Pelagibaculum spongiae: one gene and its partner. The main gene of each other region encodes a partner of the protein of the gene in region 2 in a complex. Links are inferred from orthologs where the notes say so. Each region holds a gene or a part of one and is shown on either strand. Other genes may lie near its edges.

What was found.
Region 1: the proteins of xseA (region 2) and DC094_RS00160 are in contact, whole or in part, in a cryo-EM structure (PDB 8TXR), measured with the Escherichia coli proteins. The link is inferred for Pelagibaculum spongiae from one-to-one orthologs.

The regions. Positions count from the first base shown.
Region 1 is NZ_QDDL01000001.1:27,291-44,991, forward strand. What follows is about bases 2,817-5,569. They hold DC094_RS00160 (exodeoxyribonuclease VII small subunit), read right to left. Parts: upstream 4,437-5,569; coding sequence 4,197-4,436; downstream 2,817-4,196. Other genes in these bases: dxs (1-deoxy-D-xylulose-5-phosphate synthase), read right to left, coding at 2,817-3,009; ispA ((2E,6E)-farnesyl diphosphate synthase), read right to left, coding at 3,174-4,055; pomA (flagellar motor protein PomA), read left to right, coding at 4,896-5,569. In the rest of the region: tRNA 2-thiouridine(34) synthase MnmA, read left to right, coding at 1-356; high frequency lysogenization protein HflD, read left to right, coding at 390-1,013; more of dxs, read right to left, coding at 1,114-2,816; more of pomA, read left to right, coding at 5,570-5,651; DC094_RS00170 (flagellar motor protein MotB), read left to right, coding at 5,661-6,614; DC094_RS00175 (flavin-containing monooxygenase), read right to left, coding at 6,732-8,270; DC094_RS00180 (SDR family NAD(P)-dependent oxidoreductase), read right to left, coding at 8,335-9,198; DC094_RS00185 (AraC family transcriptional regulator), read right to left, coding at 9,365-10,450; DC094_RS00190 (metal-dependent hydrolase), read left to right, coding at 10,592-11,500; DC094_RS00195 (NAD(P)/FAD-dependent oxidoreductase), read right to left, coding at 11,762-12,856; CTQ-dependent glycine oxidase GoxA, read right to left, coding at 12,863-14,848; DC094_RS00215 (hypothetical protein), read right to left, coding at 15,995-16,234; DC094_RS00220 (TRAP transporter substrate-binding protein), read left to right, coding at 16,586-17,653. UniProt on the Escherichia coli protein: Bidirectionally degrades single-stranded DNA into large acid-insoluble oligonucleotides, which are then degraded further into small acid-soluble oligonucleotides.
Region 2 is NZ_QDDL01000001.1:1,114,177-1,121,540, reverse strand. What follows is about bases 4,413-7,364. They hold xseA (exodeoxyribonuclease VII large subunit), read right to left. Parts: upstream 6,607-7,364; coding sequence 5,218-6,606; downstream 4,413-5,217. Other genes in these bases: guaB (IMP dehydrogenase), read left to right, coding at 6,691-7,364; DC094_RS04765 (peptidoglycan DD-metalloendopeptidase family protein), read right to left, coding at 4,413-5,225. Also shown: ribosome biogenesis GTPase Der, read left to right, coding at 1-551; DC094_RS04780 (porin), read left to right, coding at 887-1,957; DC094_RS04775 (porin), read left to right, coding at 2,492-3,577; DC094_RS04770 (hypothetical protein), read left to right, coding at 3,657-4,367; more of DC094_RS04765, read right to left, coding at 4,371-4,412. UniProt on the Escherichia coli protein: Bidirectionally degrades single-stranded DNA into large acid-insoluble oligonucleotides, which are then degraded further into small acid-soluble oligonucleotides.

The DNA of each region.
Region 1 (17,701 bases), 1.1 Mb from region 2 along the record:
TTGGCGGTATGAAAGATTCGTCAGATGAGCCTTGGTTTGCCGCAACTAAAGATTTAGAAAATAACCGCTTGACCGCAGTACAAGGGCACAATCACCCTCTACTGATGTCGAAAGGATTGATCGCCAGTAAAATCAGCTGGGTTAATGTTGAGCAAATCAGCTACCCCCTTCGTTGTACTGCGAAAACCCGTTACCGCCAACCAGACCAAGCTTGCACAGTTGAGCTAGAAGGTGACAATTTACGAGTGGTTTTTGACGAACAACAGCGTGCGGTAACACCTGGCCAATCGGTTGTCTTTTATCTGGACGACCAATGCCTCGGCGGCTCGGTAATCGCACAACATTTACAAGATTAATTTCTAGGCAAAACCAAGGAGTTACAACAAGTCGTGGATAAGCAGTATTACGCCACCATGGCGTTGGCTGGCGCAGCACAAGCCTGCAACCTAGTTCGCTCATTGGCGCACCAGGGGCGATATGACGATGATGCATATAAAGCCACCGTCAGCAGCCTGCTAGTGATCGATTGCGATAACCCTGAAGATATTTATGGCGGCCTTAGCGGCCTACGTCATGGCATTGAAGTGCTTGAGCCACAATTAAAAGGTGAGCGCGGTTTAGAGCACCAAGAAATCACGCGCTACTTAATCTCACTTGTTGCATTGCAAAAGCGTCTGGCGAAAAACCCACAGATGATGCAAATGCTCAGTGAGCGATTAACTCAGATACAAAAACAGGCGCAGCACTTCAACCCGACCCATGAAAATGTCATCGCCGCTGAAGCCGATTTATATGCTGATACAATAAGTAGTCTTGGCCCAAAAATTCAGGTAACTGGCAACCCGCTTTATCTGCAATCTGCCGGCCATGTAAACAAGGTTCGCGCCTTACTATTGTCAGGCATTCGCTCCATTATGCTTTGGCGACAAATGGGCGGCAGCAGTTTAAATCTAATATTTAAGAAAAAGAAAATGCTGCAATATGTTGAGCAAATGAAGAAAGATATGCTTTAGCATTTCAAGCAAATCTGCCTTTAAATTGCTGAGATTAAAAAGCCGCGATCATTTTTAAATGATCGCGGCTTTTTAATGTTGAGTAATTACCGCTGAAAATTTAACCGAGATAGTCTCGAATAGATTGTTCGATACCTTTAGCATCCAACCCTAAATCTGCATATAGCTTCTGTTGATTTCCTTGGTCGATAAACCGATCAGGCAAACCAAGATTCAGTACCGGCTTCAACAGCTTTAATTGTTGCAAGGTTTCGTTAACCGCACTGCCCGCTCCACCTGCGATACAACTGTCTTCCAATGTAACGATCAATTGATGATCGGTTGCAACTTCCGCCAACAATTGACTGTCCAATGGTTTGGCAAATCGCATATCCACTACTGTGGCATCGAGGTTTTCAGCAACTATCAGCGCTTGATGTAATAAAGGGCCAAAAGCGAGAATCGCAATTTTTTGATTGGCCGCAGCAGAATGCTGGCGGCAAATATGCCCTTTACCGACTTCCAAAGTATTTAACGCCAGATCAACCGTAATACCACTCCCGCTACCCCGGGGGTAACGAACCGCGGCTGGACCGGGATAATGGTAACCAGTAGATAACATTTTGCGGCATTGGTCTTCATTGGATGGGCACATAATGACCATTTTCGGAATACAGCGCATAAAGCTGACATCATAAGCACCGGCATGAGTTGGCCCATCGGCACCCACTAAACCAGCTCGGTCAATCGCAAACAATACATCGAGGTTTTGCAAGGCAACGTCATGCACTAATTGATCATAACCGCGCTGCAAAAATGTCGAATAAATTGCCACCACCGGCTTTAATCCATCACAAGCCATGCCAGCGGCCAAAGTAACCGCATGCTGTTCAGCGATTGCTACGTCGATATATCGATCAGAGAATTTCTGGGAAAACTCAACCATTCCAGAGCCTTCACACATCGCTGGGGTTACCGCAAATAATTGCGGCTCTTGCTCAGCCATGTCGCACAACCAATCACCAAAAATATTAGAAAAACTTTTTTTGGCTGGCGATTTTTTTACTGGCTCTACCGCAACAGTACTTTGGGTTAAGTAACCGGGCGAGACTGCATGGTATTTGGTTGGATTTTTTTCTGCTGGCTGAAAACCTTTGCCTTTTTTAGTCACAATATGCAAAAAGCTCGGGCCGTGGCGCTTTTCTAGCTGCTTAATATGTTTAACCAGTTCGATGACATCATGCCCATCAACTGGCCCTACGTAATAAAAGCCTAACTCTTCAAACAAAGTGCCAGGTGTCAGCATACCTTTCATATGCTCTTCGGTGCGCTTGACTAGCTCACGAATTGGCGGCGCGACTTCCAATACTTTTTTACCACCTTCACGAACCGAGCTATAAAGCGTCGAATTAAGTAAACGCGCTAAATAACTATTCAAACCACCGACGTTTTCTGAAATCGACATGTCGTTGTCATTCAAAACCACCATCATATCGGCCTTAAGATGACCTGCATGGTTTAATGCTTCAAACGCCATTCCAGCGGTCAATGCACCGTCGCCAATAATTGCAGCAACCCTGCGTGTTAAGCCTTGTGCTTTTGCCGCAACCGACATACCTAATGCAGCACTAATCGACGTTGAAGAGTGGCCAACGCCGAAGGTGTCATGCTCGCTTTCACTACGCTTAGGAAAGCCAGCAATACCAGCAGCCTGCCTTAAACCTGCCATTTGCTGTCGGCGGCCAGTCAGTATTTTATGCGGATAACATTGGTGCCCCACATCCCACACCAAACGGTCATCTGGCGTATTGAATGCGTAATGAAGTGCCACAGTAAGCTCAACAACACCGAGGTTGGAACCAAAATGTCCGCCAGTTTCATCCAGACTGTGCAGTAAAAAACGGCGCAGCTCACTACATAAAGTCGGCAGCTGTTCCATCGACAATTTACGAAGATCGCTGGGTGAATCTATCTGTTCAAGAAGTGGGTATTCGCTAGCCAAGTTGTTTTCCTGCATGGTGGCTGCCAGCTACCAAACAATTATCGTTGGTAACTTAGGGACGGTTTTCATCTGATCACAGTTCTAATCAGGCGATGACAGCGGATGAATTCAAGGTGTCTTCAGTCTTTCAAATACACCTATCATCGGCTTGCCAGAGCGTCAGAGTAACTAAAAACCGTTTAACGGTCACGCGCAATAATATATTCAGACAGCTGTCGCAAAGGTTCAGCTTCATCGGCAAAGCCAGACAACGCTTCAAGTGCCTGATTATGAAGATCGAGTGCTTTACTTTTCGCCGCATCAAGGCCCATCAGCGCAGGATAGGTAGATTTGTTCAGCGCCTGATCAGCACCTTGTGGTTTACCGATGACTTCGGTATCACCCTCAACATCTAAAATGTCATCCTGAATCTGAAATGACAGTCCAATACAGCTGGCATATTGATCGAGTGCATCTAACTGTTGCTGGCTGGCTTGGGCAGCCAAGGCACCAACGCGAACACTCGCTCGAATTAAATCACCGGTTTTATGCTGATGCACTTGCTCTAAACCTAGTAAATCCAGTGATTGCCCTGTGGCTGCTATATCTAATGCTTGTCCGCCGCACATTCCCATTCCACCAGCTGCACGCGCTAAGGCATTGATCATTTGCAACTGTGCCGAACCAGAAATATCCAGCTGAGGTTGTGACAACACATCAAAGGCTAACGCCTGCAATGCATCGCCAACCAAAATTGCGGTCGCTTCGTTAAAAGCAATATGGCAAGTCGGCTTACCTCGACGCAAATCGTCATCATCCATCGCTGGCAAATCATCATGAACCAGTGAATAGGAATGAATCATTTCCAAAGCAGCTGCGGCAAAACCAACTTTAATCTTCGATAAGCCACACGCTTGGGCCGCGGCATAAACCAACATTGGTCGAATACGCTTGCCACCATTAAACAACGCGTAATGCATTGCTTGTTCAAGCTGCGCATCACAGCTGGCAGATTTTAGATATTGCTTCATCAATTGATCAACCTGATCAGCTGATTGGCCGAGGTATTGTTTAATAGACACAGTTAAATTGTTTCACCGGTTGCCAGCACATATGCCAGATAAAGATCTTCGACACTCATCTTCAGCATCAAACGGAATCAGCTGATCTTCTTGCTCACGCTGCGTAAGCAGCAAATTAATCAGCCTAGGAGTTGGATCAGATTAATCTTCAGCATCAAATGGAATCAACTGCTCTTCTTGTTGCTGGCCTTGAGTGGATAGCACGCTGACTTTTTGCTCTGCTTCATCCAGTGCTTGCTGACACAAGCGAGTTAGCTCTACTCCTCGCTCAAACTGCTTTAACGCATCTTCCAGCTCTAGGTCACCCTGCTCAAGCTGTTGAACCAATGTTTCCAGCTCTTGGACCGATTCTTCATAATGAAATTTTTTGCGCCGAGCCATCCTGCTCTCCGTCATTTGCGCCATTAATAGGCAGATTGCGATGAATTATAACGGCGCAAGGTTTTTTTAACAGCTTGTCTGAGGTCAGGATCTAATTTTCACAAGTGTTTAAAATGCAGCAGACACTCATATAACGTACCAACGCATTAATGGATCGCTGTTTTTGTCAGAATCAAGTTCTGTGCAACTGACAATTTCAAGTGCATTGGCAGCATAAAAAAATAGATACCGCACCGATTTTGTCAAAGTTTAAAGGATTAACGCTGGAGTTTACTGCTGTAGCGCCAATTCCTAATTCAATGGTCAGCTTGGTGCTTTAAGCAAATTTTGATTGAACTAGTTAACCAGTAGACCAAACCCTAACTTCGTCCACTGTGATTAATAAGCGCCAATGAACTAACGAAGGCTTGGCGAACCATTAAATTCATTTCAGAAACAAGAAGTAGAAAGGAGTATCGGGTGGATCTAGCTACACTCATCGGTCTTATCGGTGCATTTGGCATCGTTGGCGCAGCAATTGTTGTTGGCGGAAGCGCCACTATTTTTATCAATGTCCCATCAATACTGATCGTACTGCTCGGTAGTTTAATGGTGGTACTGATGAAATACAGCATCGGTCAATTTGTAAATACTGCAAAGGTGATCGGCAAAGCATTCAGCAATAAACAACAAGCACCATTAGAACTCATCACTCAAGCAATAGAACTAGCTGATTTATCACGCAAGGAAGGCGTATTGGCGTTAGAAAATGCCACAGTTGAAAATCCATTTATGGCTCGTGGAGTCCAAATGCTAGTCGATGGCCGGGAGGCTGACGAAATCCGGTCCCTACTTGCTAAAGATATGAATTTAAATATTGAGCGTCATGAAATCGGTCAAGGTCTTTTACGCGCCCTGGGCGATGTAGGACCTGCAATGGGGATGATCGGCACGCTAGTGGGCTTGGTGCAAATGCTTTCGGCAATGGACGATCCTAAATCGATTGGCCCGTCAATGGCAGTGGCACTGCTCACAACACTTTATGGTGCCGTACTGGCCAACATGTTTGCCCTGCCGTTGGCAGACAAGCTTGAGTTAAGAGCAAATGAAGAAAGACAAAGTAAAGCATTAATTATCGATGCGTTAGTCGGCATTCAAGCGGGAATGAATCCTAGGGTTCTTGAGGAGGGTCTGAAAAATTACCTTCCTAATTCCAAACGCGCTAGCAGCAACTAAGAGGCGCATATGGAAGAAGAATTACCTCCCCCTAAAAAAGATGCTGGCGGCGGTGGCTGGTTGGCAACCTTTGCTGACTTAATGTCTTTGCTTATGTGTTTTTTCATATTGTTATTGTCTTTTTCAGAAATGGATGTCCTTAAATACAAACAGTTAGCTGGATCTATGCGCAATGCGTTTGGCGTTCAAAGCGAGATTGAAGTTAAACAAATCCCGAAAGGTACCAGCATTATTGCCCAGGAATTTTCGCCAGGCCGACCCGACCCAACAGCGATTAATACAGTTCGTCAATTCACGGTCAATACCAATGAGCAAACATTAGAATTCAAGCAGGAAGATAATACCGACGAATCTTCTGGCGGCGAAAAAACGGATCAACAAGCAGTAGAGAAAATAAAGAAGTTAATAGAGGATGCCATAGAAAAAGCTGCCAAAGAAAAAGCTCAAGAGCTTAAGCAAAAACTGGATTTTCAGATTAAAAAGGGGCAGATCCAAGTATCCATTTCCGGCAGGCAAATCATTATCCGGATCAAGGAAAAAGGATCTTTTCGCTCTGGCGCTTATGAATTGAACAAAAATTTCTTACCTGTTTTGCGAACGATTCGTAGTGTTTTGATCAGCACTGAAGGTGAAATCACTGTTGCCGGACATACTGACGATTTACCCATTGAAGCGTTTCGAATTCGCTCCAATTGGGATTTATCGACTGCCCGAGCAGTGTCGGTTGCGCATCAACTCATGAAAGATAATCTAATCGATAAAAAGCGTATCGCCGTGCAAGGCTTTGCCGATACTCGCCCGCTAGTTGCAAATGACAATGGCGAGAATAGGGCAATCAATCGCCGAGTCGAAATTGTCATCGTTCAGGGAAAAGCGAAACAAACCGATTCGGTTAGTGCTGAAGAACAAGCGCGCAAAATAATTACAGATTCACAAGGTAATCAGTCGATTCTGATTAAATAATTTGATTCCGAAACCAACAAAAAAATACCCGGATAAATCCGGGTATTTTTCCTGAAAAAATTTTGGTCGGAATTAACCTAAAGATCCCAGATCGAGCATCATCTCAATACCTTCAGCTTAATTTACTGTTTCTACTTCTGACTTAGCCTTTTCTTCAACGCTAGCACTTGGCTGCAAGGGTGGCGATGAAAATGACAGCGATGGATCATTTACCTTGCCCAACCGTAAGCTAATCATATCCATTAAATAATTTTGATACAGTTTCCACGGCTTCTTTGAGCCTTGATGAGGAACAATCCCCTTAGCTCGCTGAACATAGCCAGAACTCATATCAACAAACGGTTCGTGGGTGGCGCCATTGACGTTTTTAGGCTCGCAAATTCTCAAACTGTTATCGCTCATGTAGTTCAGCAAACGGCAAGTATGCTCAAGGATTAAATCCGCTTTTAATGTCCAGGAAGCATTGGTGTAACCGAATACCATTCCCATATTTGGCACGCCTTCAAACATCAAGCCGCGATAACACATTTTGTCTGCAACATTGACAGCTTCACCATCGATAGTCAGTTTCATATTGCCAAATAGCTGAACATTCAAGCCAGTCGCTGAAATAACAATATCTGCAGCTAACTCTTTACCAGATTTAAGCTTGATGCCGCTTTCAGTGAACGTATCGATAACATCAGTCTCAACAGATGCTTTGCCGTTACGAATAGATGCGAATAAGTCGCCATCTGGCACCGCACATAATCGCTCATCCCAAGGTGCATAGCTGGGTGAAAAATGCTTCATGTCGAAGTCTTCAGGCAACTGTTTTTTCGCCAGACCGACTATTAGTCTTCGCGCCGATTCAGGGAAAGCACGACAATATTTATACATTAACCAGGAAATGCTGATATTTCGGGTGCGGGTAATTCGGTAAACCCAAGATTCTGGCAAAACTTTACGCAAACCGTTTACTAATGGGTCATCCTGAGGCAAAGACATCACATAAGTCGGCGAACGCTGCAACATGGTCACATGCGCGGCTTTGTCAGTCATCGCAGGAACGAGAGTAACCGCTGTTGCGCCACTGCCAATTACAACTACTTTTTTATCGCTGTAATCATAATTCTCTGGCCACTTCTGTGGATGGATGATATCGCCAGAAAAGTCTTCTTCACCAGTGAAAGTTGGCCGATAGCCAGCTTCATAACTGTAATATCCGGTGCAGCACAACAAGAAATTGCACGCTATTTCTTTTATACCACCGGTAGCCGAATCGGAGATTGTCAGCATCCAAAGTGCACTATCGGAACACCAATTCGCCGCTACAACTTTTTGGCCATAACGAATATTTTTCGCAACATTGTTCTCGACCGATGCTTCGGTAATGTAGCTACGAATATCCTTTGCATCGGCTATGCCTTTGGCATTAGTCCAAGGCTTGAAATTGTAGCCCAGTGTATACATGTCAGAATCAGATCGAACACCAGGATAACGAAACAAATCCCACGTGCCACCGAGCTTTTCACGCCCTTCCAGAATTGCGAATTTTTTATTGGGGCATTTTTTCTGCAGATGGCAAGCGGCACCGATACCCGACAAACCTGCCCCAATAATTACAACATCGAGACGTTCAACACTTTCCGAGCTTGCTTTAGGTTGATTAGCCACTTGTTTCACCCACCTTTATTGTTTTTATTTGTGATGCCAATTTTAGCGAATACAATGCTTTAAATTATTCCGCTGTTTGCATTCGCTCTAGCTGCGCCCTACGTAACCCCAGAACACGAACAATGATCGCCTGATATTTAGCAGGCAGTAATCTTTGTAATAAATCGATTATTTTTGCATCAGTACCGACCAAAATCCGAGATTTATTCTTTTTCATGCCACTTAGAATAATTGCCGCCGCTTGCTCTGGCGTGGTTTTGGCTAGCTTGTTATTAAATTCATTTTTTTGCTGTTCTTCGGTTAGTTTGGGACCGACTTGTTCCAAAATACGGGAACTATTAGCAATATTTGTTTTAATACCACCCGGATGAACGCAACTGATACTGACCGAACTGTTTTCCAGAGCCAACTCCATTCGTAAGCTTTCACTGAAACCACGCACCGCATATTTTGAAGCATTATAAGCGGACTGATTAGGCATGCTGATCAAACCAAAAAGGCTAGATATGTTAATTACATGGCCCCAGTCAGCCTTTTTCAGTAGCGGTAAAAATGCGCGAGTGCCATGGGTCACACCCCAAAAGTTAATATCCATCTGCCACTGAAAATCCTGATCCGTCATGGCACCAACACTTCCACTTAGGTTGACACCGGCATTATTAATAATGACGTTTGCCGAACCAAATTTTTCTGAAACTTTATTTGCCCAAGCGTAAATTTCGTCACGCTGCGCGACATCAACACGATCATACATCACACCAGCAGCTAAACTTTGGCACTGCTCGGAGGTTTCTTTCAGCTGTTGTTCATTAACATCAGCTAGTGCCAGAAAAGCCCCCTCTCGTGCACACTGCAATGCAAGCGCACGACCGATACCTGAGCCAGCACCGGTAATTGCAACCACTGATTTTTTTAGATTTTTGGACATGAGCAGCCTGTTTTACCTGTGTACATTCTCCGCAAAAGAACGATATTAGCGATATTACGGATGTGCGTGACAGGCCCTTATTATTGTTATCCGGTTCAATACTTTCGCTCAGATTACAATGCAGTTATAGGTGCTCAGATGTCAACTAATCGGTGCTTAGACGTCATTACTGCTCATCGCTTTTGACAAAACTACTATGTGCATTGCGAAACGCTGTCGGCGTTTGCCCTGTCCAGGATTTAAATGACTTGGAAAAATTAGAAGAATCACTAAATCCTAGTCGTGATGAAATGTCATCTAAAGAGCAAACATCGTTAATTAATAGCTCTTTAGCTTGAAGCAACTGCGCTTCTGCTTTTAATTGCTGAAAAGTGACACCTTGCTCTTTTAGTCGCCGCTGCAAAGTGCTAACTGACATATGCATCTGACTGGAAATCTCTTTCAGCGAGGGCTTTTGGCCTTCGATGTGCTGAATGTTATCTCGCAGTCGAGCTACGATATCTTTCGGCTCTAAATCTCTAAGCGCACTTTCACATAATTCTGTAGCGGCTAGCCCCAACTCTTCATCTACCTTTCCAAGCGGCAAGGCCATCCATGCTGCTGGAACACCAAGCTCTACAAAAGGCTGATCAAAATAAAGCAAACTATCGACTTCTTTAAGATAAACCGGGAGTTGCTCTGGCGCAGCTACCGTCATTCTCATTTCAGTAGAACCTGAGAGATTTCGCCCCACCAGTAGCTTTTTAATAATGGCGTCAAAACTAACTAAAATAGCCACTTCAAAAAGCACCTTCAAACAAGTTATAGATTTTTCACGAATAGCAGGGTCATGAGTGAAACGCAGCCAGTACATATCATCACTGGGTAAAATATCAGCAAATTTAACACTGGTGCGTATTTTCATGTATTGCAGCATCAGTCCACTTGCCTCAAGCAATGTCCCGGTACTCTGAACTGCCATACCGAGTAATCCATGAGTGCTCACTTCCATAAATCGGCCAAAATCAACCGCCGTTTCATAATATGAGCCCAGTGCATTCATCATGTTGGCATTAATGCACTGAAGGCTTTCATAGCTAATACGTGGTGGAGGATTAAGTAACACTCCCAGAGAAAGATCACTCCCATTTAGTAATGCTGCAGCACTTACACCACGAGATAGCGCAAAATCTCGACTCGCTACCAAATAATCTGCAGACAGCGAATGATCATCCGTAACAACTATTGTTTCTTGGCCTCTCTTAAAGGGCATGGCTTGACCTCTTAGCACCATCATAATGAGACCGTATCACCTGTTTGTATTGCCAGCAACTGACCATAATTTAAAGAACCACCGGTGAATGATGCTTTTTGTCACCGTTAATATTCTCTACATGAGTGACGAGGCAAATATATGGTCAATAATAACAATGATGGTCATACCCAAGATCCTGCAATTAAACCACGCAGGATGTCTTTTCCATTCCAACAAATGAAGGCTCACAATTTTTTTGACGACAACTCGCTGAAATCTTCTTTTGTAGCAGCGTTGTCTGCCACCTTTCCTCCAGGTGAAGGTGAATTTATTAACTCTGTTCGAAATTACCAAGATCAAATTACCGATCCAAAGCTCAAAGAACAGATTCGTGGTTTTGTGACACAAGAAGCTCACCATAGCCATCAGCACAAGCAAGCAAATATCGCCATATCAAAGTTAGGCTGGGATGCTAAAAGACTCGAAGTGTCTCTCCAAGCAGAAATTGAGAAGTACTTTCATAGACGCAGCAACCGCTTTCGCTTGGCGATGACAGTTGGCATGGAACACCTCACAGCAATACTTGCAGAGCATGTACTTGAAAATCCATACAAAATCGAACCTATGGAGCCAGCTGCACGACAGCTGCTCTACTGGCATTCAGTAGAAGAAATTGAACACAAAGCTGTTGCTTTTGACGTATACATGCAGTGTGAAGGCGATCAAAAGTACTTGCGGAGAGCGCTAAGAATTGGCTTTTTCCTTTTTGCTTTGCGCATCAGTATTTATATGATGGCGATGATGTGGTGGGCTAAAAAATGGCCCACTTGGTCTGAAGCAAAAAGCTTTTATTCATTTCTCTTTAGTAAAGAAGAAGGCTTTATGACGGCATTGAAAAAGCCTTACAAAGATTATTTCCAACCGGGCTTCCATCCTTGGCAACACGCCAACCAGCATTTGATCGATAAATGGAAAAAAGAGTTATATAACCCTGAGTGCGACAAGGGTAGCGATCAATATGTCAAACCAGAAGAATCCAGTTCCAAATTAGAAACACATGCCGCTTGAACAAAAAAAGCCCCAGCAATGGGGCTTTAGGGCCTTAGAATATACACCCCACACAACCCGAGTGCGTATGCGCCTAAGCCTCGCCCTGCACGGTGAACAAAACCATCTAGCGTAAGCTGGGTAAACCTGTAGGCACGTCTGACATTGTTGTTTTTAGATATCAATTAAATTCTTAACATTTTATTTAATAAAAAGTATTTTTATACGACACACTTTATTAATACTCATTGAACTCGAAATAAAAAAACTCTTAAAAATAAATTACAACCGTCTATTTTTCCAAAAAATATTTTCAGGAAACTCATTTTCCATTTGATAGATAGCATTTTTTTGCAGTAAAAAATTTTCAAACGCTAATTCCATCTCCTGATGGTATGAATCAGAACAGAAAGGTGTGAGATGAATATTCTGCTTTAAGATTGTTTCTGCAGCTTTTCTGGCACTCCACAGCGCAGTTGTAATGCCATGCGACGATAGTGGGTCAAGCGTCATGGCGCTATCCCCTACAGCCAACCAATTGTTTCCAGCAAAACGTTGCAGACGACTTGTTGATGCTTGACAAATTTTAGGTGTACTAAGCCAGTCAAATCCGCCGCTCTCAATTCGCCGCCGCGTATAATTAGAGGCGGCTAAGATTTTCTGTATGCTTTGGATGTCGCTGCCAATTTTTTTAGGTAAAAGATTGGAATCAGTAAAATAACTCAATGCCATTGTTTGATTTGGTAAGAGCGTAGAATACCACCAGCCATTTTTTACTGGCTCAATCAGCACACCTGGAGTTGGCGTAACAATCCCAGAGTTGAGTGACAAATACGCATATGAACAGCACAATTTGTCTATATTATTTTTTTTACTTGTTTGTCGAAAAGAAACATGTCTTCGCCCGCTACAATCAATCAGAATTCGCCCCATAACAGCAGTGTTTTTGGTTATAACATTCCAATAAGAATTATCTTTTTTTAATTGCAATATAGGCTCCATGATAGAACATAAATACTGACCAGATATTTTTTTAATTTTTTTTTCAAAGCAATGATAGAAAACATCTCGATCAACTTGCCAGCCAAGTTTTGACAGTGCGTTATATGTTGTAGGTATCAGTTTCTTTGTACCCCAATTAGAAAAAGTCTGGCTAATTATTGGGAATTTTTTTTTGCAGAAATCAGACCAAACACCTAACATCTTTAACTCTTGTTCAGCACTCGCTGCCAATGTTTCACCTTGAGGTTGGCGGAATTTTGGTTGCGCACCTATCAAAGCAATAGTCAGCCCTGATTGTGAACACAATAAATGGATAGCACTTGCTAGACCTGCTACACCTCGACCAAGAATAATGACATCGTAAATTTGAGACATAGCCGCTTACCGACTATTTTTTTTGTTATCGCCCAAGCTCATTGAGCCTCTGGCCATTTCAACATACAGCTCATCACTAATACCAGGGATCGAGTGCGGTACTTCAATTCGTGTAAGAACGCCCATCTTGCTCCATAGTTTGACCATGTTATTCAAACCATCTGTATAACTTGCCTCAGCATGATAACCAATTCCTGCCACACCTCGTGACCATGATTGCCTTGCGTTGGCAAAAGCAATTCTCTCTGCTTCCGATAAATCGGAACGAAGTAACTGTTCATAATAACTATGGGGCAGCACATCAATTGGAATCTTGGCTGGCCACCAAGAAACGATAGGGAAATCATTTTCATAACGAACTGTCTGGCAGCTAAATGCGTCTGACTGCCATGGCACTCCCATCCAACGAGTAAGATCTCCAGGCATTTGAGGGCCGACTGCAGATTCGACATGTTTGTCTGATGGATTCACTGTACCTAATGCTTCAGCAGCTGATAATTTGCTCCCAAAATCCTGCAGCAAACTATCACGAGTACCGAGTTGAATGCGATACTTCCCATTGTAGAGGCCTGGATGCCGCAAAACCCAAGTTAATTCGACCCCGGGATGGAAAGCGCCGCCAGAACATGAATTTAAGGCCGCACGGGTTAGAATCTCTGGCTGATCGGCGATTGGGAATTCATCGATAGCTTGCCTCTGGTCCATTTCTGGGTCATTAAAATCATTAATAAATAACCCAGCATCCCAGTATTTAAGAACTTGGTACTGAGTATCTAGCATTTGAAACCAATGCTTGCCCGTCCCCGGATAATTGACGCCACCACCAAGCATATACGGCATCTTATAAGGGTCGGCTTGCTCTTGTCCTGGCTCGCGAAACAAATCAAAAACTTTAGATCGGAACGCTCGAACTTCTGATGAATTGCTATTATCAGCCAGTTTTTCAATAAACTCTGGATCACTAAAATCACCAACATCAAGCCATGCTTTGCGTTGCAATGCAGCAAGCGACAACCATTTCATCTGACCTAGTCGTTGAAATAATGGATAAATATCGGCTCTAAAGGAGAGTGGAGGTAATATTGGTTGCTCTAAATTCTTATTGACCATCACTTCACGAATCGTATCGTAGAGCGTGGTAAAAGTTTGAGTGTATGGAGAATAATCAGGACCAACACTCACGGCCCAGGCAGGAGTTGCTTGAACTATTTCTCCAGAATTTAGCGTGATGGTTGCTTGAACCGAGCCATCAAATAAATCATCATGCCAATAATCATTATCAGTGAAGTTATCAATAGAACCGTTTTTCTGAATTGACTCTGAAACCCCATCACCGGGTACAATTAATAAACGTCCGTGAGAGTCGGTATCTAGGGCGCCGAGCTTTACTAATTTTTTATCCCAAAAATTACCTGTGAGCTGTGCTATTTCAGCTTTACGGGCTGATATCGAAACTTCACCTGAGTCAATAATCAGTTTTTCTTTACGCTCATTATTATTTTCGATAAAAGAATTGCGTTTTTTAGTCTCAATCCCCGGATCCAACTCACCTAAGTCCAATGGATTAGAAAATCCATACCAAGCCGCTTTTGTATTAGCAACTCTAACTTGCCAATCGATGTCTTTACAATTAGAGAGATTAAATTCACTAACCGCTTCACCGTGAACATTAAAACCATATATTCGATAGCGCTGAACTTGCTTTTTAATTGAATTCTCATCTTCTTTAAATCGACCTTGCGCCTGAGGAATCCCTGGTACTTCTGGTGCATAAAACCATTCATGGCTATTGCCGAGCCTACTTACACCGATAGGAGGATAAATTTCATAAGATACAACTTCTTTGTCAAGAATTTTTTCACCTATAGAAAAAGCCCGAGCCACAGCAACCTTTGGTACTGCAATACAGCCAACCGTTGCTGTTGTCAAAATATGAAGAAAATCTCTTCTTTTTATTTGGTTATTGTTATCAGAAGATGGTTTATTGTTCATTAATACCTACCCTAAGTGCGCCTATTTTGATAGTTCGCATCTGTTTACAATAGTCGTTTAACATTTAAATCAAGTAAACCCTAGCTGAGATTCTTAGCTGTAGAGTGTTTTTATTTTACTCGGTTAAAATTATAGAGTTAGTGGCATACGCTCATTTGTTAAATTTATTGCAAGCCTTAGTTATAAATTTCATTGACCGGGACTTGTTGACATATTTGAGTTATTTTTATTTCAAACAGGTAGCAATATGATTTTGTTCAAGAATTCAAAAAGAAGCACATGCTAATCAATCTGTAGCCTAGCTGATAGAAATGTATTATTCCGTTCTGCTTACTTCTTTCGCGCCTCTTTCTTAGCACTCTCAAAATTAATGCCTTTCAACTAGCGAAGCGGAAATCTTGAGGGTCGCCCCCCCGAACCAAATAACCCACAATGACACAGCCATTGTGGGGGTGTTCAGTTTATCGCAGTGCGTAGAAATACCATCAGACCGTATTCACATGATTGTTCGAACAGAACCTAAAAAACTGTCCGAAAATGTCATGCAGATAGTGAAAAGCATCCCGGCGAGAGAGTTTCCCGTCTTCACCCGGAAGTTGAAAAGTATTTTTTCTAGGGCAGTAAATTATGGACGTAAAGTTATTCCATTGAAACTACAGACAATGCAATTGAAGATGTTATTCGAAAACATACGATCAAGCTATTTCAATGACATTTTTCGATACAATCTATTCAATTAATAAAGTTCACACCCTGTAAAAATATCAATATACCCCTCTATAAAAATCGCGCCAGACAGCAAACTGAGTCCTGATTTTAAAAAATCAGCACAAAAATTTATTACCTAAATTAATGAAAAATTCTTTTTGCTTTGATATTACGACATATGCGAACCAATGCAGGCACTTTATTTGGGCAAAGCCAAGCTCAGCAAGATGATCGTGAAGCTTTAAGAATGCACGGTAAAACCGTCATTATTATCTTCGTAAGGCTATTTAGATTCACTAATGCCAAAAAACCGATGAATATATTGACCATGGATCATACCTTCTATCAAATCAGGTCTATTTTGATTCAGATCCATCGCCATCCATGACTTTGATTAACTCATTTGTCCGAGCACAACTCTCTCGCCAGCATTATCATTCATATGCTAGTAATTTTTTGTGCAGAAAATTTTTTACCTGGCAAAATACTACTGCGTCCTGCTGAACCTTCGGGCCACCAGCTAAGATAATTGTTGGTAAATGCTTTACAACTACTATCGGATAACTGCATGGCAGCATGACCATATGCGCCAATATTACCCAAAAGACTATGCCCTTTACCGAATGGATCATAAGATAACCATACATGTATTGTTGCTGAAACTGGATTCCTAGCCATCATGCTCAGCTTGCCTTAACCCTTAATTGCTAGACAAGTGGGGGGGGGCATCAGATTTGTTTTTAGCTATTGGTTCTCACTACCAACGACATATCAAGTGATATCGATCGATTTTTCCAACCAGTTCACTTTCACCACAATTACTGTAAATCATTACTTCTACCTAAGTAATTAACCGGATGCAACTAAGTAGCAATTACCAGTACTTGTAAGCATTCTCTGATCACATCTTGGGCATTTATACCAATTTAACCATTCAACAGTAGTTGCCATGCTCTGCAGACTGGGTTAAAAAAGTGACCCAGCACTACAAATTAATAATATTCTCTGCTGCAAGAGGTTAAAAGCCGTATGAGCAAGTCAGGATTTGTTACCCGAACTCTAGCCATAGCAACTTTGCTAATGGTTGCCAGTACCCCCATTCAAGCCGCTAAAGTTTATCGCTTAAAGCTGGCCGAAACATGGCCATCCAACTTTCCGGTATTTGGCGATGCTGTTCGCAACATGGCCAAGATGGCTGAAGAAATGTCCGATGGTCGATTAAAAATCCGCATCGATTCAAAAAATAAGCACAAAGCACCATTAGGAATTTTTGATCTAGTCAAAGGTGGCCAATATGACATGGGCCATTCTGCTTCTTATTACTGGAAAGGTAAGGTTCCAGAAACACTCTACTTCACTACCATGCCATTTGGCATGATAGCGCCTGAGCAATATGGTTGGTTCAACCACGGTGGCGGCCAAGAACTAATGGACAAGGTCTACAGCAAGCATGGCTTGATGTCCTTTCCTGGTGGTAACACCGGTAACCAAATGGGTGGCTGGTTCCAAAAAGAAATCAATTCATTGGATGATCTTAAAGGTCTGAAAATGCGTATCCCAGGTTTTGCTGGTGAAGTTATGGCCAAACTAGGTGCCAAGCCAACTAACATTCCTCCTGGTGAGTTATATACCGCTCTAGAGCGTCGCACCATCGATGCATTAGAATGGGTTGGTCCTTCGCTAGACTTGCGGATGGGTTTCCACAAAATTGCGCCTTACTACTACACAGGTTGGCATGAGCCAGCGACCGAACTTCAGTTTTTGGTCAACAAACGTAAGTTTGATCGTTTACCAAAAGATCTTCAGCAAATTCTGAAAGTTGCAATGAAGACTGCTGCATATGACATGTACATCCAGTCATACAATGACAGCGCAGTGAACTGGGAGAAAATGAAGAGCGATTTCCCTCACATCAAAATCAGAACTTTCCCTAAAGAAGTTTTACAAGCACTTCGTCGTGCAAACGACGAGCTCTTGAAAGACAACGCTCGCAAGAGCCCTCTTGCTAAAGAGATTATCCAATCTCAACAAGAGTATCTAAATAAGGTTCGTGTCTGGACCAATATCTCAGATAAGGCTTATCTAGATAGCCTCTAATCGACCCTTTTCGTAGTAGTAATTGGCAGATGTAGCAATACATCTGCC
Region 2 (7,364 bases):
CTACTTCGTTGCTGACCCGTATTCTTGAGCAGGCAGTGGTCGATCATCAGCCACCGATGGTTTATGGTCGTCGAATTAAGCTGCGCTACGCTCACTCAGGTGGTCGTAATCCACCCATTATTGTTATTCACGGTAATCAGACAGCTTCACTGCCAAAGTCTTACCTGCGCTATTTGCAGAACTATTTCCGTAAGAGTTTGGAAATGGTCGGCACGCCAATTCGTATTGAAATGCGTGGCGGTGAAAACCCCTATGCCGATAAGAAAAATGCCTTGAGTGCTCGTCAAAAGCAAACCCTGAAAAAGTACCAAGATAATATTCGCCCGACCAGAGTAAAAGTTGAGGTCAATGCCACAACTGGACAACCTGTTTTGCCAAAGGGTGTAAAAGCCAGGCAAGCAGACAAAACTGCTGATGGAAAGCCGGCCGCGACTGCGAAACCAGCCAATCCAAGATACGATAAAGCTTTGTCCAAAAGTTATAAGGGCAAGCCGCTAACTGCCAAGGTTAAAAAAGAAACTAAAGGAAAAACTGCTCGTAAGAGAAAGTAGAGTACTTCAGCGCAAGATTAGCTCGAATAAAAAACCGCTTAATCAGCTGTAACACCAGCTTGATTAAGCGGTTTTTTTGTTCAGCATGCATCAATTTATATTTCAGTAAAAACAGCTCTGCCATTGCGCTTTGTCATCCTCCCAACTAAAAATAAATCAGTCTTATCAGATTTGTTTCGGTAGTCATGAGACAAATTTGATATTGCACCCTTCAATCGCTGTTGTTTTAAGGCTCCCCTTAACAGACTTGAAAATTTTGATTTTTCTTTCGCACCTTGTGCGTCAGTCCAAATAGTTCAACAGGTAAAGCTCTATGCCATGGAAAGGTGAAGACAATGATTAAGTTGCTAATATATCGAGTCGTTATCGCAATTTTTTTGATGCAACCAGTAGTGTCTTTTGCATCACAATCACTAGAAGAAAAAATACGTCAGCTAGAAGAAAAAATTGGGCAGCTGGAAAGTTTGACCGGCCAAGGCAAAGGCGCAACAGTTGAATTGTATGGTTCAGTGAGGACTTTATTTGAAGCTGCGTCTATTGAGCAAGGTACCTCTGATTTAACAACCACGGATTTCCAAAATGCTGAATCAAGGCTTGGACTTCGTATTGCAGCAAAACCAGCATCTGATTGGTCGGTTCAATTTCGTGGTGAATGGAATCTTGACGGTAGCGATGAAGGTAATTTTGGATCAGGTCGCTTGTCATATATCGAATTAGAAAATAAAGATTGGGGACGTTTTGCTTTTGGTCGGCAATGGACCGGTTTTTATCAAGTAATCGGTGCACCATTAGATACGGCTAACAACGGTTCTCTCGGTGGATTCGATGCAATAGGTGCTCCAGATCGATTGGGTAACTTGTTAACTTATAATCGAACAGTCGATTTATTAGGTAAACCATTGTCCATTCAAGTTGATGGAGAATTTTCAGGTGAAGATGGCGCAAAAGATACGCTTGAAAGCTACGCATTTTCATCTTCATTAGATCTTTCTGAATACTTATTTGGACTTTCTTACGGAAAATATTATGAAGACGGTGAAGCTGCAAATTTACTAGGCCTATCTGCTGGATACCAGAACAGAAAAATCTTTGTTAGCACGAGTTATATTTTAAAGAGCGTAGGTGAATTTAAGCCTTCTGCATTTGATTTATCGGTGCTTTACAGCAAAGGAAAAGATAAGCTTTTAGGCAAGGTATATTTATACAACTCTTATCAAAAGGGTAGTGCTAGTCAAGATGCTTTAGGCTTTTTATTATCATTGCAACACCAGCTTAATGACCAGCTTCGACTATGGGGCGAAGTAGGTTATACCGACTCTGAAGGTGACGCTCTAAGTGATGATGACCGTACTAAATATTATGCATCGCTAGGTGTTCGTTTTGATTTCAGTGTGGGGCTAAATTAAGGCGGTCGTAGCAGAATGGATAAATACAATGGTTGGAAATTTAGGTAGTCAAGCGGTGCTCTTGAATCTCCAAACAAGGTGAGCAAAAAACCTGTTTGATCGACTAGTGAATGAGTCGTATCAAGCAGGTTTTTTTGTGCCTGTATTTTTTGTTTTGAACTGTAGCCTGCCAGTGGGTGGAAAGGTCAATGTGATAGAAGTTCGAGTTTGCCGGTAGCGCACTTGGCCAAAGAAAAGACAATTACGGCCAAACCTTTGAAGGGTGGCGCATTTTCAGAGATTGGCGCTTGTTTTTTTGCACTTTGTTGAAGCAGGATCTACAACTAGATCAACCTTGCCGGGTTTGCTGCCCCGTACGGGTAACCAATATGGATCGAGCTTGAATACAAGGATGCAATAACGGATGCCCGTAAGCAGTGATAATAAAAATTCTGAAATCTTTTTTTACCCAAATAAACTGTGCACGCCACTGAACAAAATTAGTGGTGGGTGCGGTCATTTATTACCTTAACCAAGGAAAGGGAGATACAACACATGATCAAGGTAAAACCTCTTTTGGTAAGTGTCGCTGTTCTGGCCGCACTACCTAGCTTCGCTCAAGCTCAGTCACTGGAAGATCGTATTCGTCAGCTGGAATCACAAATCGGCGTGATGGAATCTACTCCAGGTCAAGGTGCTGGTGGTTCTGTTGAGTTGTATGGTTCTTTGCGTACCCAGCTGCAATATCAAGATCAGGAAGTTGGAACTGCTGACGATAGCAGCACTGATGTAACTGATGCGGCTTCACGTATCGGTATTCGTGCAACTTCTGACATGGGTAATGGCTGGAAAGCTACTGCACGTGGTGAATGGAAAGTACAGATTGGCGAAGGTGCAGGCTTTGGTGATGGTCGCCTAGCTTACGTTCAGTTAGCTAAAGATGGCTTAGGTGCAGTTGCAATCGGTCAGCAATGGACTGGTTTCTATAACTTTGTTGGCGCTGTAACTGACGTAGCCAACGATGGCACGCCAGGTGGTTATAACTTGGTTGCTGGCGTATTCCGTGCTAGCAATATGGTGACTTACACCAACAAGTTTGCTGGTTTGGTTAGTGTTCAGGTAGATACTCAGTTTGACGGTGACACTGATAATGACACAGATCTGACAAATGATGGTCGTGATAATCTAGATCGTTATGCCGTTTCTGCTGGTGTTAATCTGGAAGGTGTTCAACTGGCAGCTTCTTATGATTCATCTAAAGCAGACTCTGGCGATTCAACCGATTTGCTAGGTTTAGCAGCTGGCTATGCGCAAGGCCCCTACTATGTTGGTTTGAGCTACACCTCTAAAGATACTGGCGGTACTGCTGAGCCTTCAGCGATTGATTTGTCAGGTACTTACAGCTTCGGTAAGAACACGCTGATCGGTCATTACTACACCTACGACTCAGACCTCGCTGGTGCTGCAAGCAACGATGCAGATGGCATTCAGGTAGCGATTCAACATCAAATGAATGATCAACTGCGTTTGTGGGCTGACTTGCGTTTAGATGACGCTGATGGTGTTGGTGGTGGTATAGATGATGTAGAAACCACGACTCTGTCATTAGGCGCACGTTACGACTTCAGTATCACTAACTAATACTTGTGATCTGAAATCAGAACTGCAAAAACCCCATCATTCTCCAGGGTGATGGGGTTTTTTTATAGGTGTAAAACATGTGTGGTTAATTTTTTTTGATCTCGATGAAACGTTAATTGCAAGATTAGAAAAAACAAATAGATTGGTTGCTGTTCAAATGAGAAGTATCTATTTGCAGAGGCATGGAGAAATATTGTCTAACAGAAAAGTGTATGGTGGTTGGAGGTTCTTCCCTTTATATCAAGATCTTCATGTTAGTTTCTTTGTAGATATTGCTAGAAGAGCTGGCTATGGGGACTGTCGACTTTTTTTTGTTACCAGTTCAAATTATGAAGAAGATGAAATAAAAGAAATGCTAAAAATGTTTTTTGCAAAAACAGCCGCCGTTAAAAAGTTAATCGACAATGCTGGTTTTGCAAACAAAAATTCTCCGCCAATAATTTCTGAAACTAACGAAGATGGCGATATAGAATTAAATTATTCTGCAACAAAAATCGCCCAGATGAGTAGGTTCAAATCAAATGTTGCACGAATTAGTAGAAAAAGCATTTCGTGGAGGCACTGTTTTTTGATTGATGATTCGGGAGAGAACATGATTGCAGCAATCGAACGAGGTGCCCAAGCGATTAATTCGCAATCAGATATATATCAAAAAGAGTTAGCGGATTTTTCTAAAGCATTAAAAACGCGGCAGCCATTTACTTCTGCCACAGTGTTAGAAGATGATAGTTCGAGCAGCAGCTATAGTATGCTTGATTCTTCATCTGTAAGTTCTTTCCCAGACGATTAACGATTAATTGGCTTGTTTTAAAAATAATTCTGGCGAAACAGAATAACCATTTAATCCCACTGTCCAATGTAAATGTGGCCCGGTTACTCTGCCGGTTGCGCCAACCTTTCCAAGTGCCTCTCCCCGAGCAATTACCTGGCCTTTTTTAACCCCAATTTCGCTCATATGGCAATACATGGTAACTAAGCCTTGGCCGTGGTCGATATAAACGCTTTTTCCGTTGAAGAAAAAATCACCTGTCAATACTACGGTGCCAGCAGATGGCGCTTTGATGGCAGTGCCTTTGGGCGCAGCGAGGTCTAATCCGCTGTGTGGTTTTCTGGGTTGATCGTTAAAAAAGCGCTTTAAGCCAAAGGGGCTAGAAACCGGTGCAGTAACCGGTAAATCAAAATTAGTGTCTGGAATCTGACTGCTAAAGCTGGCAAATGCCTGTCGAGATAATTTTTTCTCTCGCTTGAATCTGGCCAGTTGTTCTTTGGAAGGCGAGACATATTTCTTTTTCTTGCCAGTTAATTTTATTCTCTGCTCTTTATACGCATAGTCATTAATTGAAAAGGCTTGAGTGATTTTCTGGCCGCTGCTTTTACTGGTAATCGTTAATTCGGCGTTGCCCGGTTGCTGAGATAAAGGAATGCCAACTAGCGCAACAGTTTTGCCATTTTCGCGGGTGATAAATAATGGCTTGTTTCTAAACCAAGCTTGTTCTGTGTCTGCTGGCACTTCAATAATTGCCACACCACCGGGGATTGCTGATGCATTGGGCAGGGCATGTGCGCTATTGGAAAATACTGTTAAAGCAGAGCCGAAAATAACGGCCGATACCAAAGTAGTTTGAAGTTTTTTTAATGATTTAATCATTTGCGGCTTCCAGTTGCTGCGTTGCTTTACTTGTGATCTGTGCCGATGCACTGCCTTGGGCCAGTTGAATGTTAATGATTTGTCCGCTGGTTAATTGCTCAGAAGATTTAATCACTTGCTGCTTTTCATTGGTGACTAAGGCATAACCGCGACTCAGTGTAGATAACGGACTGTAGCTGTTTAACCCCTCGGCTAATCGAGCTAATTGGTTTTTCTTTTGCTGCATTTTTTGTTCAATAGCAAAATTCATTTTCAAATTTAATTGTTCCAGCTGGCTCGCTTTAGCAGCAATTTGTTTTTCTGGCGAATGGCTGGTTAATCGATGTTGCAATTGAGTTAATTTTTTAGCTCGATCCTGTAAATTCTTTTCGATAAAAGTATTCAAACGAAAAGTTAACTGATCCAGCTGCTGCATTTTTTGTTGCAACTGCTGGCCGGGGTGACGCAACCGAGAAGACAAATGCGTCAGGTTTTGTTGGTTGGCACGAATCCGCTGTTGAATCAGTTGAATCAGCTTTCGCCTTTGCTGTGCCAGCCAGATTTGTTCACCACCGTGATCCGGGCTGACTAATTCTGCCGCTGCTGAAGGTGTCGCTGCTTGGGCGTCGGCAACGAAATCTGAGATCGAAGTATCTATCTCATGACCGACTGCGCTGATAATCGGTAATTCGCTGGCAGCAATTGCCCGGGCGAGTGCTTCGTCGTTAAATGCTTGTAAGTCTTCCAGAGAGCCACCACCTCGGCCGATAATCAGCAAGTCACACTCTTGCCGCCGGTTAGCCGTTTGCAGTGCCTGAATCAATCGAGGTGCCGCTTCAGCCCCTTGCACCGCAGCGGGGTAAATAATCACTTCAATGGCTGGGTTGCGCCGTTTTAAAACGGTTAAAATATCGGTGATTGCTGCGCCGGTGGGCGAGGTGATCACACCAATTTTTTTCGGTGATTCGGGGAAGGCTTTTTTACTCGCTGGATCAAACAGCCCTTCATGCCATAAACGCTGTTTAAGTAACTCAAATTCACGTTTAAGGGCACCGTTACCCGCTTGCTCCATATGGTCGATGATTAGCTGATAGTTACCGCGGGGTTCGTAAAGGCTAATTCGCCCACGCACCAGCAATTGCATGCCATCTTGCGGCTCAAAACCAATCCGTGAATTCTCCCGGCGGAACATCGCGCAGCTAATGTTGGCTTTTTTGTCTTTGAGGGTGAAATACCAGTGGCCTGACCCATGTGGACGATAACCAGAAAGCTCGGCTTCTAACCAGATGGAAGGGAAAGTAGATTCCAATAAATAGCGTGCAGACTGGTTTAAACCGCTAACGCTGAGCGGTTGAGACTTGTCTCGCCCAGCACCGCTGAGGGAAGAATTTTCAGATATCACCAGCTTTAAGTTCCTATTCAGGTCGCAAGTCTTTATAATTTCGCGTCAAAGTTTTTCCCGCTCCATCTCACCTGGATTTCCGCTATGAGAATTACACAGGAAGCTTTGACTTTCGACGACGTTTTATTGATTCCCGCCCATTCCGAGGTAATGCCCAAAGATGTTGATTTGGGTACCCAGCTGACGCGTGAAATCCGCCTCAACTTGCCGGTGCTGTCTTCAGCAATGGACACTGTGACCGAAGCTCGTCTGGCCATCGCGATGGCTCAGGAAGGCGGCTTAGGTATTATCCACAAGAACATGACCGTTGCCGAGCAGGCAAGCCATGTTCGACGGGTAAAAAAATATGAAAGTGGCGTAGTTAAGAACCCTATCACTATCTCCCCTGATGCTACCTTGCAACAACTGCGTGCATTAACCGAAGAAAATAATATCTCCGGTGTGCCAGTGGTTGAAGCTGGTGATCAGCTGTTGGGTATTGTGACAGCCCGCGATATGCGTTTCCAGAACGATCCGCAAATCAAGGTTTCAGAAATCATGACACCCAAGCCTCGTTTGGTCACGGTCAAGGAAGGGGTAACTCGCCCTGAAATTGAATCGCTGTTCAAAGAGCACCGGGTAGAAAAGTTGTTAATCATCGATGACAACTTTTGTTTGCTAGGTCTGATCACCGTTACCGACATCAAAAAATCCCGCGCCTTCCCTAATGCTTGTAAAGATGATCAGGGGCAGCTGCGTGTTGGTGCAGCGGTTGGTAC